DNA from 2 places in the Pseudomonas sp. LBUM1648 genome. Region 1 is predicted to be linked to the other one. Evidence: riboswitches for the same ligand, from Rfam matches in the RefSeq annotation. Region 1 holds a riboswitch; the other holds the start of a gene.
The links. A riboswitch is a leader RNA that binds a small molecule or an ion and turns the genes downstream of it on or off. The one in region 1 is predicted to bind cobalamin.
Positions count from the first base shown of each region.

Region 2: another riboswitch for cobalamin. It lies ahead of cobW (cobalamin biosynthesis protein CobW); the one in region 1 lies ahead of cobO (cob(I)yrinic acid a,c-diamide adenosyltransferase).

Region 1 covers NZ_CP166808.1:1,862,430-1,870,266, reverse strand. The annotation lists gene cobD (threonine-phosphate decarboxylase CobD) at 1-248, opposite strand, end outside; gene cbiB (adenosylcobinamide-phosphate synthase CbiB) at 241-1,149, opposite strand; gene bluB (5,6-dimethylbenzimidazole synthase) at 1,146-1,796, opposite strand; gene ACA043_RS08570 (cobyrinic acid a,c-diamide synthase CobB) at 1,793-3,193, opposite strand; gene cobO (cob(I)yrinic acid a,c-diamide adenosyltransferase) at 3,190-3,801, opposite strand; cobalamin riboswitch at 3,883-4,108, opposite strand; gene ACA043_RS08560 (hypothetical protein) at 4,262-4,846, shown strand; gene ACA043_RS08555 (PQQ-dependent sugar dehydrogenase) at 4,915-6,228, shown strand; gene ACA043_RS08550 (C40 family peptidase) at 6,361-6,897, opposite strand; gene ACA043_RS08545 (C40 family peptidase) at 7,119-7,733, opposite strand.
Region 2 covers NZ_CP166808.1:3,591,752-3,599,588, reverse strand. The annotation lists cobalamin riboswitch at 117-339, opposite strand; cobalamin riboswitch at 1,251-1,466, shown strand; gene cobW (cobalamin biosynthesis protein CobW) at 1,566-2,636, shown strand; gene cobN (cobaltochelatase subunit CobN) at 2,640-6,488, shown strand; gene ACA043_RS16345 (magnesium chelatase ATPase subunit I) at 6,729-7,733, shown strand; gene ACA043_RS16340 (vWA domain-containing protein) at 7,754-7,837, shown strand, end outside.

The DNA of each region.
Region 1 (7,837 bases):
AAACGCGGCAGCAACTGGATGGCCATCTGTGAACCCGCTACCGGCAGAACTTGCGATGCGCCGTAGTAATCGCACGCCGCCTGCTCCAGACCGTCATCGGTTTCCGGCAAGCGTGCCCAGGCGCGCAGCGGGATTTCCGGGATCGCAAACGGCCACGGCGCCAGACCGCTGGACAGATCGAGCCAGTCGGCCTCGGCGATACCGTAATCGAGTGCAGCCTTGCGCAGCCGGCCACCGTGCTCAAGCATAGAATTCAGCCCCCACGCAGAGAATCAGCAGCCACAACCATACGCCGCGCTGAACCAATTGCCAGCCACGATCAATAGAGTCGGCATCGGCCTGAACGCCTTCGCCCAGTTGCGGACGCTCATGCAATACGCCGTGGTAAATCGCCGGGCCACCCAGCTCCACACCGAGCGCACCGGCGCCGGCCGCCATCACCGGGCCGGCATTGGGGCTGTCCCATTTCGGCGCCTGGGTACGCCAGCATTTCAGGGCCAGTCGGGTTTTGCCCAGCAGCGCGTAGGTCAAAGCCACAAGGCGTGCGGGAATATAGTTGAGGACGTCGTCGATCTTTGCCGCGCACCAGCCGAAACGCTCGAAGCGTTCGTTGCGATAGCCCCACATCGCGTCGAGGGTGTTGCTCAAACGGTAGAGGACGACGCCCGGCGCGCCCGCCACGGCAAACCAGAACAACGCGGCGAACACCGCGTCGCTGCCGTTTTCCAGCACCGATTCGGTGGCGGCACGAGCGACGGCGGTGCTGTCGAGTTCGCTGGTCTGGCGACTGACCAGATAGCCGACACGCTTACGCGCCTCGTCCAGATCATCAGCACGCAATGCCTTGGCCACTGGCTCGACGTGCTCGCCGAGGCTGCGCATGCCGAGGGCGCAATACAGCGCGAGAATCTCGACGATCCAGCCCACGTACGGCGCCCAGGAAAACGCGGTGGCGAGCAACGTCAGCGGCAGCACCGCGATCACCCACGCGGTGACGCCATGACTGCGCCAGCCACGGCCACCGGCGTTGAAACGTTGCTCGATGCGCCCGGCAAAATTGCCGAACGCCACCAGCGGATGCCAGCGTTTCGGTTCACCCAGCAGCGCATCCAGCGCCACTGCGGCGACACTCAACAACGCCACACTCATTGACTCACTCCCCAATAATTTTCATACAGCAACTCATTGAGCGGACGCGCCTGCGCCCACCCTTCGAGTACCAGCATCGGCGCCGGATAGAATTCCTTGACCGGGCCAAGACAAAGAACGGCCAACGGCTTGGCCCCCGCCGGTAGCTTCAACAGATCAGCCAGCGCTTGCGGCTCGAACAGCGAGACCCAGCCCATGCCCAGGCCTTCGGCGCGCGAGGCCAGCCAAAGGTTCTGGATCGCACAGGACAGCGACGCCATGTCCATTTCCGGCAGCGTGCGGCGACCGAAGATGTGTTTTTCTCGATCGTCCATCAGCGCGGCGACCAGCACTTCCGCGCAATCATTGATGCCTTCGACCTTGAGTGTCATGAACTCATCGCTGCGCTCGCCGAGCGCTTCGGCAGTGCGGATGCGCTCTTCTTCCACCAGATTCTGGATCTGCCCGCGCAGGGTACGGTCGCTGATGCGGATGAATCGCCACGGCTGCATCAGGCCGACGCTTGGCGCCTGGTGCGCGGCTTCGAGCAAGCGGCTCAGCAGTTCGGGCGCGACGGTGCCACCGGTGAAGTGGCGCATGTCGCGGCGTTCGGCGATGGCTTTGTAGACCGCTGCGCGTTCGGCTTCGGAAAATGCGTTGTCTGTCATGGCCCTTTCGCGAGCAGGCTCGCTCCCACAAGGGATCGCATTTCTTCAGTCACCACCGTTTCAACTGTGGGAGCGAGCCTGCTCGCGAAGGCGACTTCGGAGTCAGCCGCAAATAGTGCCGCGATAGCCGCAGGATTCGACGGGAAATAAAAATGCACATACGAAGCCGTCATCCGCCCTTCCCGATAAACCGCCTCAGCCCCGCGCCCGCCATTCGGGCTCAAGCCCCGGGCTATCGGCGTCAATTCAGTGGTCGTCAGGGAATGGTGATAAGTGTGGCCGCGCAGCGAACCTTCTGGCAGATCCACCGCTTGCAGCGCCAGTGCGGCGAGACGCTTTTGCATCACCGCATCACCCGCCAGAAGCCCCACCAGTTCAGCACGAGTGCCTTCAACGTCGGTCAACGAATCGAGCAGATACAGCATGCCGCCACACTCGGCGAGCAACGGTTTGCCCGCCGCATGGTGTGCGCGAATCGCGTCGAGCATCGCGGTGTTCTGCGCCAGCGCCACATGATGCAATTCCGGGTAACCGCCGGGCAGGTAAAGGCTGTCCGCCTCAGGTAATTGCGTGTCGCGAATCGGCGAGAAGAAACTCAACTCGGCGCCCATCGCTCGCAGCAGATCGAGGCTCGCACCATAGGTGAAGGCAAAGGCTTCATCGCGGGCGATGGCAATTCGTACACCTTTCAATAACGGCTCTGCAGTGATGACCTCAGGCGCGGCAAATTCCACGGCCGGTGGCAGCGCTACCTCGCAACTGCTGGCAAGCGCTTCGGCAGCAGCGTCCAGGCGCATATCGAGGTCATTGAGTTCACTGGCCTGAACCAGGCCGAGGTGACGGCTCGGCAGTTCGATGCCGGTCTCGCGGGACAGCGCGCCATACCAGCGCAAACCTTCGGTAAGGCTGCCTTCCAACAACTGCGCATGCCGCAATGTGCCGACCCGGTTGGCCAACACGCCAGCGAATGGCAGATCCGGCTGATATTTCGCCAAGCCCAGTGCCAACGCACCAAAGGTCTGGGCCATGGCCGTGCCGTCGATCACGCCGAGCACCGGCACGCCGAAATGCCGCGCCAGATCGGCGCTCGACGGCGTGCCGTCGAACAGGCCCATCACGCCTTCAATCAGAATCAGATCAGCTTCAGCGGCGGCTTCCCACAACAGGCGACGGCTCTCCTGCTCGCCAACCATCCACATGTCCAGTTGATACACCGGCGCACCGCTGGCGCGCTCGAGAATCATCGGATCGAGAAAGTCCGGCCCGCACTTGAACACGCGCACCTTGCGCCCCTGATTGCGATGCAAACGGGCCAGCGCGGCGGTGACGGTGGTCTTGCCCTGACCGGAGGCCGGCGCGGCGATCAGTACCGCCGGGCAGTGACGTGGTTGATTCAAAGTTCGACGCCTTTTTGCGCTTTGATGCCAGCCTGAAAAGCGTGTTTGAGCATGCCCATTTCGGTGACGGTGTCGCCCATCTCGATCATTTCCGGCTTGGCGCCGCGACCGGTGACGATCACATGCTGCATCGGCGGACGCGCCTGCAAGTCGCTGAGCACCTGATCAAGATCGAGGTAGCCGTGCTTGAGGGCAATGTTCAATTCATCCAGCACCACCAGACCGATCGACGGATCGCGCAGCAGTTCACGGGACACTTCCCACGCGGCTTCGGCGGCGGCGATGTCGCGCTGACGATCCTGGGTTTCCCAAGTGAAGCCCTCGCCCATGACGTGGAAACGCACTTGCTCGGGGAAGCGGCGAAAGAACAACTCTTCGCCCGTGCTGTGGCGTCCCTTGATGAACTGCACCACGCCGCACTGCATGCCGTGGCCCATGGCGCGGGCGAGCATGCCGAACGCCGAACTGCTTTTGCCTTTGCCGTTGCCGGTCAGGACCAGCACCAGGCCGCACTCGTCAGGCGAGTTGGCGATGCGTTCATCGATCACGGCTTTTTTGCGCTGCATACGCGCCAGATGGCGTTCGTCACGCTCGGGGGAATCAGTCATGGGGGAGCTCTCCGTTGAGGCTGGATAACGGCGGGCAGGCACAAGAATAGACGGCAAAAAGCCTGGCATCGCCCACCGTGATGCCGCTGGATGGATCAGGCCGGTCTCCGGGCTCATGAGCGGCGTTCGCCGGACTGCGCGCCTTCCCGCTGTTGAGCAGTGGCACAAGACGCAGTTTTCACTCATTTACCGTTGCGGGGGCAGCGCCGGGATCGTGGTCGTACTTGCTCTGAAGACAACCCTCACCGGCTTCCCTGTTTCACTCTGTCGACGCAAGCCACAGAGCACCTGAAACAAGCCGCGAAGGTTAGAGGGTTGGGGGTGGAGCGTCAATTAAAGAGGGGGCCAACGGGCGAATAACTGCCGCCGATCAATTATCTGACGCCAATCTTGTGCCACAGTCTCAAGAGTGATATCAAAGAGCCACAATCTCACATCACACAAGAATAAGGTGAGCCACATGCAAGGCATGATCATCAGCAACCCGCGCCTGGAATTTCTGCGTCCGGTGCTGGAACGCTGGTTTGACTGTATCGACCGTTACAACGCCGTGCGCGGCGACAGCGACACGCCCTACTGGCATGACGAAAAAGCCAATCTAGGGCTGCTCTCGGCGGCAGCCTGGATGGCCGAACTGGTTACGCTTGAACAGACGGCCACGCGCAAGCAGAACGAAGAAGGCGAACGCAATGCCCGCGCCGATCTGTTCCTCGCTGGCAGCGAAGACCGCGCTTACATTCAGGCCACGCAACGCTGGCCTCGGGTCAACAACCTCAACCTGACCCAAGCCCTGCTGGAAATCACCAGCGACGCCAAACGCATCAGCTTCGCCAGCGACCTCAAGCTCGGCTGCCTGTTTGTCGCGCCGCAAAAAGCCCAGCACAGCGCCAGCCCCGAAGAACTGCAGGACATGGTCGACGACCTACAGAAGGAACACACCTGCGCCGTCGCCTGGTATTTCCCCTATGCCTACCGCAAGTTGCGCAGTGAAGCCGGCAACTATCACCCGGGCATCGCCGTGCTGTTCAAAGAGGCCCGCGGTTGAGCAGTTGAACCATCGGGCTTGCGCGCTTCTCTATGATTAGGTCAATGCATTCATAGGGAAGATCAGTAATGCGCAAGTCCCAGCTCGCTCTCGTCATCGCTCTCGCCGGAGGGCTCGCCGCCTGTGGTGAATCCTCCAGCCTGCAAGTCACCGACGGCACCGGCCCGTCACCGAAACTGCCTGAACCGAATAAAACCCTGATCCCGACGGTGAATATCGCCCCGGCGATCGGCTGGCCCGAGGGCGCAAAACCGACTGCCGCGGCAGGCACACAAGTGGCTGCGTTTGCCGAAGGCCTCGATCATCCGCGCTGGCTCTACGTGCTGCCCAATGGCGACGTGTTGGTGGCAGAAACCAACGCCCCGCCGAAACCTGACGACAGCAAAGGCGTTCGAGGCTGGGTGATGAAGCAAGTCATGGGCAAGGCCGGAGCCGGCGTACCAAGCCCGAATCGCATTACGTTGCTGCGTGATGCCGACCACGACGGCGTAGCTGAAACCCGCACGGTGTTTCTGCAAAACCTCAACTCGCCGTTCGGCATGACCCTGGTTGGCAATGATCTGTATGTCGCCGACACCGATCGTTTGCTGCGCTTCAACTACGAAGCCGGTGCGACCGAGATCAAGACACAGCCGATCAAGGTCACGGATCTGCCCGGTGGCACGCTGAATCACCACTGGACGAAAAACGTTATCGCCAGCAAGGACGGCAGCAAGCTGTACGTCACCGTCGGCTCGAACAGCAACGTCGGCGAAAACGGCATGGATCAGGAAGAAGGTCGCGCGGCGATCTGGGAAGTGGACCGGGCGACCGGCAATCACCGGATCTTTGCCTCGGGCATTCGCAACCCTAACGGCCTGGCGTGGGAGCCCACCAGTGGCGCGCTGTGGACAGCCGTCAACGAACGTGACGAGATCGGCAGCGATCTGGTGCCGGACTACATTACCTCGGTCAAGGATGGCGGCTTCTATGGTTGGCCGTTCAGCTATTACGGCCAGCACGTCGATGTGCGGGTGGAGCCGCAGAATCCTGACCTGGTCGCCAAAGCCATCTCTCCGGACTACGCCGTCGGCCCGCACACCGCTTCGTTGGGTCTGACGTTCGCCGAGGGCAACACCCTGCCGGCGCAGTTCAAGGAAGGCGCGTTCATCGGCCAGCATGGTTCGTGGAACCGTAAACCGCACAGCGGCTATAAAGTGATTTTCGTGCCGTTTGCGGCAGGCAAGCCAACGGGCCAACCGGTGGATGTGCTGACCGGTTTCCTCGACAAGGACGAGAACGCACTGGGTCGCCCGGTAGGCGTAGTGATCGACCAGCAAGGTGGCTTGCTGGTGGCGGATGATGTGGGGAACAAGGTTTGGCGCGTTTCTTCTACCAAATAATTTGACCTGCCCCAAAACAACTGCAGGAGTGAGCCTGCTCGCGATAACGGTGTTTCAGTCAACGATGATGTCGACTGACACGATGCTATCGCGAGCAAGCTCACTCCTACATTGGGTGATGTGCTGCTTGAATTACGGATTACGCGCCAAATGCTCAGGCTGCAACACACGCTTGGCACTCAAATACGCCTTCTGCCAATACGCCTTCGACAGGCTATCGAGCTTCACCGTGCCGCCAGTTGCCGGCGCATGCACGAAGCGCCCTTCCCCGACGTAAATCCCCGCATGACTGACCTGCGAACCACCATTGGTGGCGAAGAAGATCAGATCACCGGTCTGCAATCCTTCCTTACCGACATTCGGCGCCTGCATGAGGATCAGCTCGCGCGTGGAGCGCGGCAGAGAAATACCGGCAGCATCACGGTAGACGAAGCCGATTAGCCCACTGCAATCAAATCCCGAGTCCGGTGTATTGCCGCCCCAGCGATAAGGCGTGCCGACCAGGCCGAGCGCACGGAACAGCACGTCTTCAGCAGCAGGAGAAAAGGCCTGGGAAGGCCCGAACACCACCGGCGCGCGAACCACTGGCGCAGGCGGCGGCGTACGACTGGCGCAGGCGCTGAGTAGCGCTGCGAAGAACATCAATGCGAGGCGGGCCGACATGGTCATAAGCAGAACATCCTGATCTGGCTGCGGCTTTCTCTGCCGAATGGACAGAAAACAAAACCGCCTGCGTGGCACGCAGGCGGTTTGCCATCAATATAGATTCAGGATTCTAGCGGCTACGCGGCAAACTTCAAGTAAGACTTTAACTTCACCTTGTAAAGTATAGGTCTACTCCGTTACCGGAAGCCGTTTTTGTCGCCGCGAATGCGGCGACAACGGGAAGATTACTTGCGAGCAGTCACTACAGTAGGAGCGTTCGCCAAAGCACGTTTGGCTTCGATGAAGGTCTTGCTCCAGTAACTGTCACCCAGGCTGTCTATGCGAACACCGCCGCTGCGACGACTGCTGGAGTGAATGAACTGATTGTCACCCAGGTAGATCCCGGCGTGACTGACACGACCGCGACGACCGTTGGTGGCGAAGAACAGCAGATCGCCCGGCTCGAGATTGCTACGCGATACCAGCGGAGCATCCACGTTGATCATTTCGCGGGTGGAGCGTGGCAGGTTCATGCCGGCTTCTTCGCGGAACAGATAGCCGATGAAACCGCTGCAATCGAAACCGGCTTCGGAGGTACCGCCGAAACGGTAACGGGTACCGATCAGGGACATGCCGCGTTCGAGGATGCTGTCAGCCAGAACCGGAAGCTCGTACGGCTTCTTGTTGAAGTCCGACAGTTCTTTTTCGGTGTCCAGCTCTTCCTGGTAAATAACAGAAGACTGGGCAGTGGCAGAATTTTTAACCTGTTGAGGCTGCTCTTGGACTGGAGAATGAGCAGCACAACCGTACAACAGGGTGACGAGTGCGAGAGGCACGAGGGGTGCGAAGCGCTTTAGCATGGGCACGACCGTGGCTGATAGTTGTAAAGAAGCCGAGACTATGCCCGCTATCAACCTCATTTGCAAATTCAATCGATCTTTTTGTGACTTCTCGGTTTCTCGTT
Region 2 (7,837 bases), 1.7 Mb from region 1:
TTCCCTCTGGAATGTCAGCGGGGTAATAGAGCGCATGAAAACCCCTGCGAATCGGGCACGCAGGGGTTCGAACAGCGCCCGCCCACCGCGGGTTTGTTATGTTCAGCGACGCAAGTGCGCACTGTGTGTTGCGGGCCGGTCTCCGGGCTCACGAGGGGTTGGCGTCAGGCCGACCTGCAAGCGTCACCTTCCCATGCCGTCATGGCACAGTGGATTCGACGCTTCTCTCGCTTACCGTTGCGGGGGCAGCACCGGACTGACATGGCTTTAGAGTAAAGCACATGATTCACCGGTTTCCCGTTTCACCCTGTGAAGGGCACCCGTAACAAGTTGCGTAGGAGAGCATGTTGGGGGGATTTGAGTCAATTGAATGGGGGCATATCCGTTGCTGCGGTGATGGCTTATTACGGTTCCGCCCTTACGGCGGGTCACTTTGGCAAACGCCCCAAAGTAACCAAAGGTCTGTGCCCTGACGTTCGGCCCTCGCTGTGGCTCGGGTTCCTTCGCTCCGGGATTGATCCGGGCGCATCGCTTCCGGTTTGCTTCGCTGCACCTCCTTTCGATGTGTTTGGCTTCGCCAAACGGTCGCTGCGCTCCCACCCCCGGATCAATCCCTCCGCTCAGCCTGCCGACGGGCGTTTTAGGTCAAGAGCGGTACTCGAGCTAACGCTCATTGTGTTGAGTGGGGCGGCATGCGCCGCAGGGTTCGCGCGGCTCGAAACTGTGGGAGCCAGCCTGCTGGCGATGGCGGCCTACGAGCCGACCAATCTCTATCAAATGTACCCAATCCCTGTGGGAGCTGGCTTGCCAGCGATGGCGGCCTGACAGCCGACCAAGCTCTGGTGGGTGTACTCATTCCTTGCGAGCTTCCGAAGCTGCGATCTTTTGATCTGTTTTGGCTTTGGCTTTGGCTTTGGCTTTGGCTTTGGCTTTTGATCTTGCTCTTCAGCCCATCGGCAGGCCGAGCGAAGGTGTTCATCCGGGGGGTTGGCGCGCAGCGCCGTGCGGCGAAGCCGCATCCATCGAGAGGAGGTGCAGCGAAGCAAACCGTAGGCGATGCCCCCGGATGGACACCGTAGCGAGGGAACACTGAGCCTAGGCGAAGTGCCGTACGTCAGGGGGCAGCCTTTTTGGTTACTTTTTCGGCGTCTGGAAAAAGTGACCCGCCGTAAGGGCGGAACCCTAATCAGCAACACCCGCAGCAACGGATATGCCCCCAAACCAAACATTGACCCATAAGCAAGCCATGCGTAGCCTTGCGCTTTCGAGGTTCTTCGGCGCGTGCCGAAGCTAAGAAGGGAACGCGGTCAAAGCCGCGGCTGCCCCCGCAACTGTGAACGGTGATGTTCGCTGCCACGCCACTGCCAGCCCCTGCAAAAGGGCGCCAGCGGGAAGGCGCAGCAAACGCCAGGCCCCAACGCCTGAACACCGTCAGCCAGGAGACCTGCCTCGTCACAGATTCTCACTACAACCGGGCGGGGTGATCCGGTGGCGAATGCTTCCGGCGCGTGCTCGCGTTGCCGGTTCTCGTCCCGTATGCCCGCCACCTTGCCAAAGGGCATCCGATGAAAACACTGGCCAAACTCCCCGTCACCATCGTCACCGGCTTCCTCGGCTCGGGCAAAACCACGTTGCTGCGGCACATGCTCGACAACGCTCAGGGCCGCCGCATCGCGGTGATCGTCAACGAGTTCGGCGAGCTGGGCATCGATGGTGAGATCCTCAAGCAATGCACCATCGGTTGCACCGAAGAAGAAGCCACCGGCCGCGTTTACGAACTGGCCAACGGCTGCCTGTGCTGCACCGTTCAGGAAGAGTTCTTCCCGGTGATGCGCGAACTGGTTGCCCGTCGCGGCGACCTCGACCACATCCTCATCGAAACCTCCGGTCTGGCCCTGCCAAAACCACTGGTACAAGCCTTCCAATGGCCGGAAATCCGCAGCGCCTGCACCGTTGACGCGGTGATCACCGTGGTCGACAGCCCGGCCGTGGCTGCTGGCACCTTCGCCGCGTTCCCGGATCAGGTCGACGCCCAGCGCAAACTCGACCCGAACCTGGACCACGAATCGCCGCTGCACGAGCTGTTCGCCGACCAACTGGCCAGCGCCGATCTGGTCATCCTCAACAAGGCCGATCAGACCAGCCCGGAAGACCTTGCGCGCGTACGCCTTGAAGTCGCCGAAGAACTGCCGCCAGCAGTCAAAATCGTCGAAGCCAGCAACGGTCGCCTGCCGCTGGACGTGCTGATCGGCCTCGGCGCCGGTTCCGAAGAACACATCGACAGCCGCCACAGCCATCACGATCACCACCACGACGGTGACGACGACCATGATGACCACGATCACGACGCTTTCGATTCGATCTCCATCGAGCTGCCGCAAGCCGACGAAAGCCTGCTGCTCGACGCCCTGACGCAACTGGTGGTCCAGCACGGCATCCTGCGCGTGAAGGGGTTTGCAGCGATCCCGAACAAGCCGATGCGCTTGCTGATTCAAGGCGTGGGCACGCGTTTCGACAAGCATTTCGACCGTCAGTGGGGCGCCGAAGAAGCGCGCGTCACGCGTCTGGTGCTGATCGGTCAGGAACTCGACGCCGCTCAACTCGAAGCGCAACTGCGCGCTGCGCTTAGCGTTTAAGCCATGCACCTGCTCAGGACCCAGCCCGGCGGTTTCGTGTCGGATGACAACATTGCCGACCTTGGCCAAACCCCCGCCGAGCTGGTGATCCTGTGCAGCGGCGACTCCAGCCTGGCGCTGCTCGCCGAAGCCGCGCAGCAGTTGCCCGAGGATTATCCGAGCCTGCGTCTGGCCAACCCGATGCAGGTGCAGAATCACGCCTCGGTCGATTTGTACGTCGACGAAGTGTTGCGCCATGCCAAGGTGATTCTGATCTCGCTGCACGGCGGCATTGCGTATTGGCGCTACGGTGTCGAGCGTTTGGTCGAGCTCGCCGAGCGTGGCGTGCAGGTGATCATGGTCCCGGGCTGCGATCGCCCCGATCCGGAACTCAGCGATCTGAGCACCGTCGCAGCCGAGGATCGCGACCGGCTCTGGCAGTTCTTGCGCCAGGGCGGCATGGGCAACGCGCTGGATTTCTTCAGCTGTCTGGCCAACCGTTGGCTGGCCCGTGATTACACCTGGGGCGAGCCGCAAACCCTGCCGCGCACGGCGATTTACCATCCGCAAAAAACCTCCGCCGCACTGAGTGACTGGCAAGCCGAATGGCTGCCCGAGCAACCGGTGGCGGCGGTGCTGTTTTACCGCTCGCATCTGCAAGCGGCGAACACGGCGTTCATCGATGTTTTCTGCCAGCGTTTGCAAGCAGCGGGATTGAATCCGTTGCCGATCGCGGTAGCCAGTTTGAAAGAGCCCGGCTGCCTCTCGGTGGTCGAGGATTGGCTGGATGAAGTCGAGGCGGGGGTGATTCTCAACACCACCGGTTTTGCTCAATCCAGTCCTGAAGCACCGGATCTGCGGCCGTTTCGTCGCAACATTCCGGTGATTCAGGCGATCTGCGCCCAGGACAACGAACCCGGCTGGCGTGATAGCGAGCAGGGCCTCGGCCCTCGCGATCTGGCAATGCACATTGCCTTGCCGGAACTTGACGGGCGCATCATCAGTCGGCCGATCAGTTTCAAGGATCTGGCCTGGCGCAGCGAGCGCAGCCAGTCCGATGTGGTCTGCTATCGGGCGCAACCCGAGCGCATGGATTTCGTCGCCGAACTGGCGCGCCGCTGGATCGATCTGGCCCGGGTGCCGAATGCCGAGAAACGGATTGCACTGATTCTCGCCAACTACCCGACCCGCGACGGACGCATCGGTAACGGCGTCGGCCTCGACACGCCGGCGGCGGCGCTGAATATCCTTCGCGCATTGCAAGCTGAGGGTTATCCGGTCACGGCAGAGTTGCCGGATACCGGCACCGAGTTGATTCAGCAATTGCTCGGCGGCGTCAGCAACGATCTCGACACGATTGATCTGCGTCCATGCCAGCAAAGTCTGGCGATGGACGACTATCTGTTGATGTTCAACGCGCTCCCCGAGGCCAATCGCGCTGCGGTAGTCGCGCGTTGGGGCTCGCCGCAAAACGATCCGATGTATCGCGACGGGCGAATGATGATCGCCGGCCTGCGCTTTGGCCTGACCTTCGTTGGCATCCAGCCGGCGCGGGGTTATCAGGTCGATCCGAGTGCGGTCTATCACGACCCGGATCTGGTGCCGCCCCACGGTTATCTGGCGTTCTATTTCTGGCTGCGCAACACCTACGGCGCCCACGGTGTGATCCACGTCGGCAAGCACGGCAACCTCGAATGGCTGCCGGGCAAAGGCGTGGGGCTGTCGGAAAACTGCTGGCCGGATGCGTTGCTCGGGCCGCTGCCAAACATCTACCCATTTATCGTCAACGATCCGGGCGAGGGCGCCCAGGCCAAACGGCGCACGCAAGCGGTGATCATCGACCACCTGATGCCGCCACTGACTCGCGCCGAAACCTATGGGCCGCTGCGTAATCTGGAACTGCTGGCGGACGAATATTACGAGGCGCAACTGCTTGATCCGCGTCGTGCCCGCGAGTTGCAACGGGACATTCTGCAACTGGTGCGTGACACGCAGATCGACCGTGAACTGCAACTCGACGCGGCGCTGGACAGCGACGCCGATGCGGCGATCTGGCTGCCGCGTCTCGACACCTATTTGTGTGATCTGAAGGAATCGCAGATCCGCGATGGCCTGCACATCTTTGGCGAATCGCCGAGCGGGCGGTTGCGCATCGATACCTTGCTGGCGCTGCTGCGCATTCCTCGGGGCGACGGCAAAGGTGCGCAGTCGAGTCTGCTGCGGGCGTTGGCCAAGGCGTTTGAGTTGGGTTTTGATCCGCTTGATTGCGCACTGGCTGATCCGTGGACGGGCCCGCGTCCTGTTGAACTGCAAGCGGTCAGCGATGAAGTCTGGCGTACTGCCGGCGATACCCGCGAGCGCCTGGAGTTGTTCGCCACTGAGTTGATCGCAAAGACACTGCACAACCCCTGTAAGAGTGAGCCTGCTCGCGAAGGCGTTATGTCAGCTGACATCTCTTCCACAGAAACACCGCTATCGCGAGCAGGCTCACTCCTACAGGAAGCGGGTTGGGGGCAAGTCAGCGCCATCATCGACAACCTGCGTGAAGTTGTCGCCCCTCGCCTGGACGCCTGTGGCCCGGCGGAAATGCGCGGATTGCTCGATGCCCTCAGCGGCCGTTTCGTCCCCGCCGGCCCGAGCGGCGCGCCAAGTCGCGGTCGTCTCGACGTATTGCCCACCGGCCGCAACTTCTACTCGGTCGACGTGCGCAACCTGCCGACCACCACCGCGTGGCGCATCGGTTTCCAGTCGGCCACGCTGATTCTCGAACGGCACTTGCAGGATCACGGCGATCACTTGCGTCAGCTAGGCCTGTCGGTGTGGGGCACCGCGACCATGCGCACCGGTGGCGATGATATCGCCCAGGCCATGGCGCTGATGGGCGTGCGGCCGGTGTGGGCCACCGGCAGTCAGCGCGTCGATGATTTCGAGATTCTGCCGCTGAGTTTGCTGGACCGACCACGGGTCGACGTGACGTTGCGAGTTTCAGGATTCTTCCGCGATGCGTTTGCCAACCTGATTCGTTTGTTCGATGCGGCCGTGCAAGCGGTGGCTGCGCTGGACGAGCCGGATGATCTCAACCCGTTGGCCGCCAAGGTGCGCGCCGAGCGTGAGGCTCTGTTGCAATCGGGTCTGGATGAAGAGGCCGCGCGGCGTCAGGCCGGGTGGCGAATCTTCGGCGCCAAACCGGGTGCCTACGGCGCGGGCGTGCAGGGCGCCATCGACGGTCGTTTGTGGCAGAGTCGCGAAGATCTCGCTGAGGTTTACCTGAACTGGGGCGCCTACGCTTATGGCGGTTCTGATGAGGGCACCAATGCTCGCGAACAATTCGTCCAGCGCCTGAGTCAGGTACAAGCGGTTCTGCAAAACCAGGACAACCGGGAGCACGACTTGCTCGATTCCAACGACTATTACCAGTTCCAGGGCGGCATGCTCGCTGCCGTCGAGACTTTGCGGGGCGAAGCGGCGGCCAGTTATCACGGCGATCACAGCCAGCCGGATCTGCCGAAGATCCGCACTCTGAAAGAAGAGCTGAACCGGGTGATCCGCTCGCGGGCGGCGAATCCAAAATGGATCGACGGGGTCAAGCGTCACGGCTATAAAGGCGCGTTCGAAATGGCGGCGACCGTGGATAACCTGTTTGCCTTCGATGCCACCACGCAGTTGATCGACGATCACCAGTACGCGCTGCTGGCCGATGCTTATCTGCTCGATCCGGCAACGCGGGATTTTGTTCGTGAGCATAATCCGCATGCGCTGCGGGACATGACCGAGCGCATGCTGGAAGCGCAACAGCGCGGGATGTGGCAGGAGCCGGGGGCCTATAAAGAGGCGCTGGAGAATTTGTTGCTGGATATAGAAGAAGACATGTAGCGCTTCAATAAAGCCACCCCCTCACCCCAGCCCTCTCCCCCAAGGGGGAGAGGGGGAAAGGGAGCCGATTTGCAGGGCGTTCAAAACTTGAGTTCGACTCGACAGTTCAGGTCGGTGGACCTTGAAAGAGCACCTCGGTCAGTTCCCTCTCCCACTGGGAGAGGGCTAGGGTGAGGGCAACTCCACCTGACACACCAAAACTCTCAAGAACACCGACGACCACGACAGAGATCAATCCAAATGACCGACACCCCACATTTCCCACTCTCCGCCGTGGTCGGCGCCGACGATCTGAAACTCGCCCTGTGCCTCACCGCCATCGACCCGAAAATCGGCGGCGTGCTGATCGAAGGCCCGCGCGGCATGGCTAAAACCACTCTGGCGCGAGGCCTGGCGGATCTGCTCGCCAGCGGCCAGTTCGTCACGCTACCGCTGGGCGCCACCGAAGAGCGGCTGGTCGGCACGCTCGATCTCGACGCGGCCCTGAGCGACGGTCGCGCGCAGTTTTCCCCCGGTGTGCTGGCCAAGGCCGATGGCGGCGTGCTCTACGTCGATGAAGTCAACTTGTTGCCTGATCACTTGGTGGATCTGCTGCTCGATGTCGCTGCCAGCGGCACCAACCTGATCGAGCGCGACGGCATCTCCCATCGGCATTCGGCGAAGTTCGTCCTCATCGGCACCATGAACCCGGAAGAGGGTGAGTTGCGCCCGCAACTGCTCGACCGCTTTGGTCTGAATGTCGCCCTCAGTGGCCACACTGCACCGACCGAGCGTGGGCAGATCATCCGTCGTCGTCTCGACTTCGATAGCGACCCGCAAGCGTTCTGCGCGCTTTGGGAAACCGAGCAGCAAACCCTTCGCGAACGTTGTGAACATGCCCGAGTCACCTTGGCCGATATTCCTCTGGATGATGCGGCGCTGGCGCAAATCACCGAGCGTTGTTTTGCCGCTGGCGTCGATGGTTTGCGCGCGGATCTGGTGTGGTTGCGCGCTGCCCGCGCTCACGCGGCATGGCGAGGAGCTGAAGTGATCGGCGAAGAAGATATCGACGCGGTGGCCGAATTTGCCTTGCGCCATCGTCGTCGTGAACAAACCCCGTCGAGTCCTCAGCAACAACCCGCGCAATCCCCAGCCAACGCGCAGGCCAACCCGAACGAAGGGCAGGGCCAGTGGGGCGACATGCCGGCTCCAGCGCTTGCCACCGGCAGCCGTCGCGAAGTGCCGAGCTGGCCAAAAAAGATGTAGGCATTCGCCCCCGGTCTGATGTGGGGGCGAATGCCAGACCCCGTGCCGGACAACTCGACAACGGACGCCAGGGCAAACGTCATGCAGCCCGCAGTGGCTCGGTG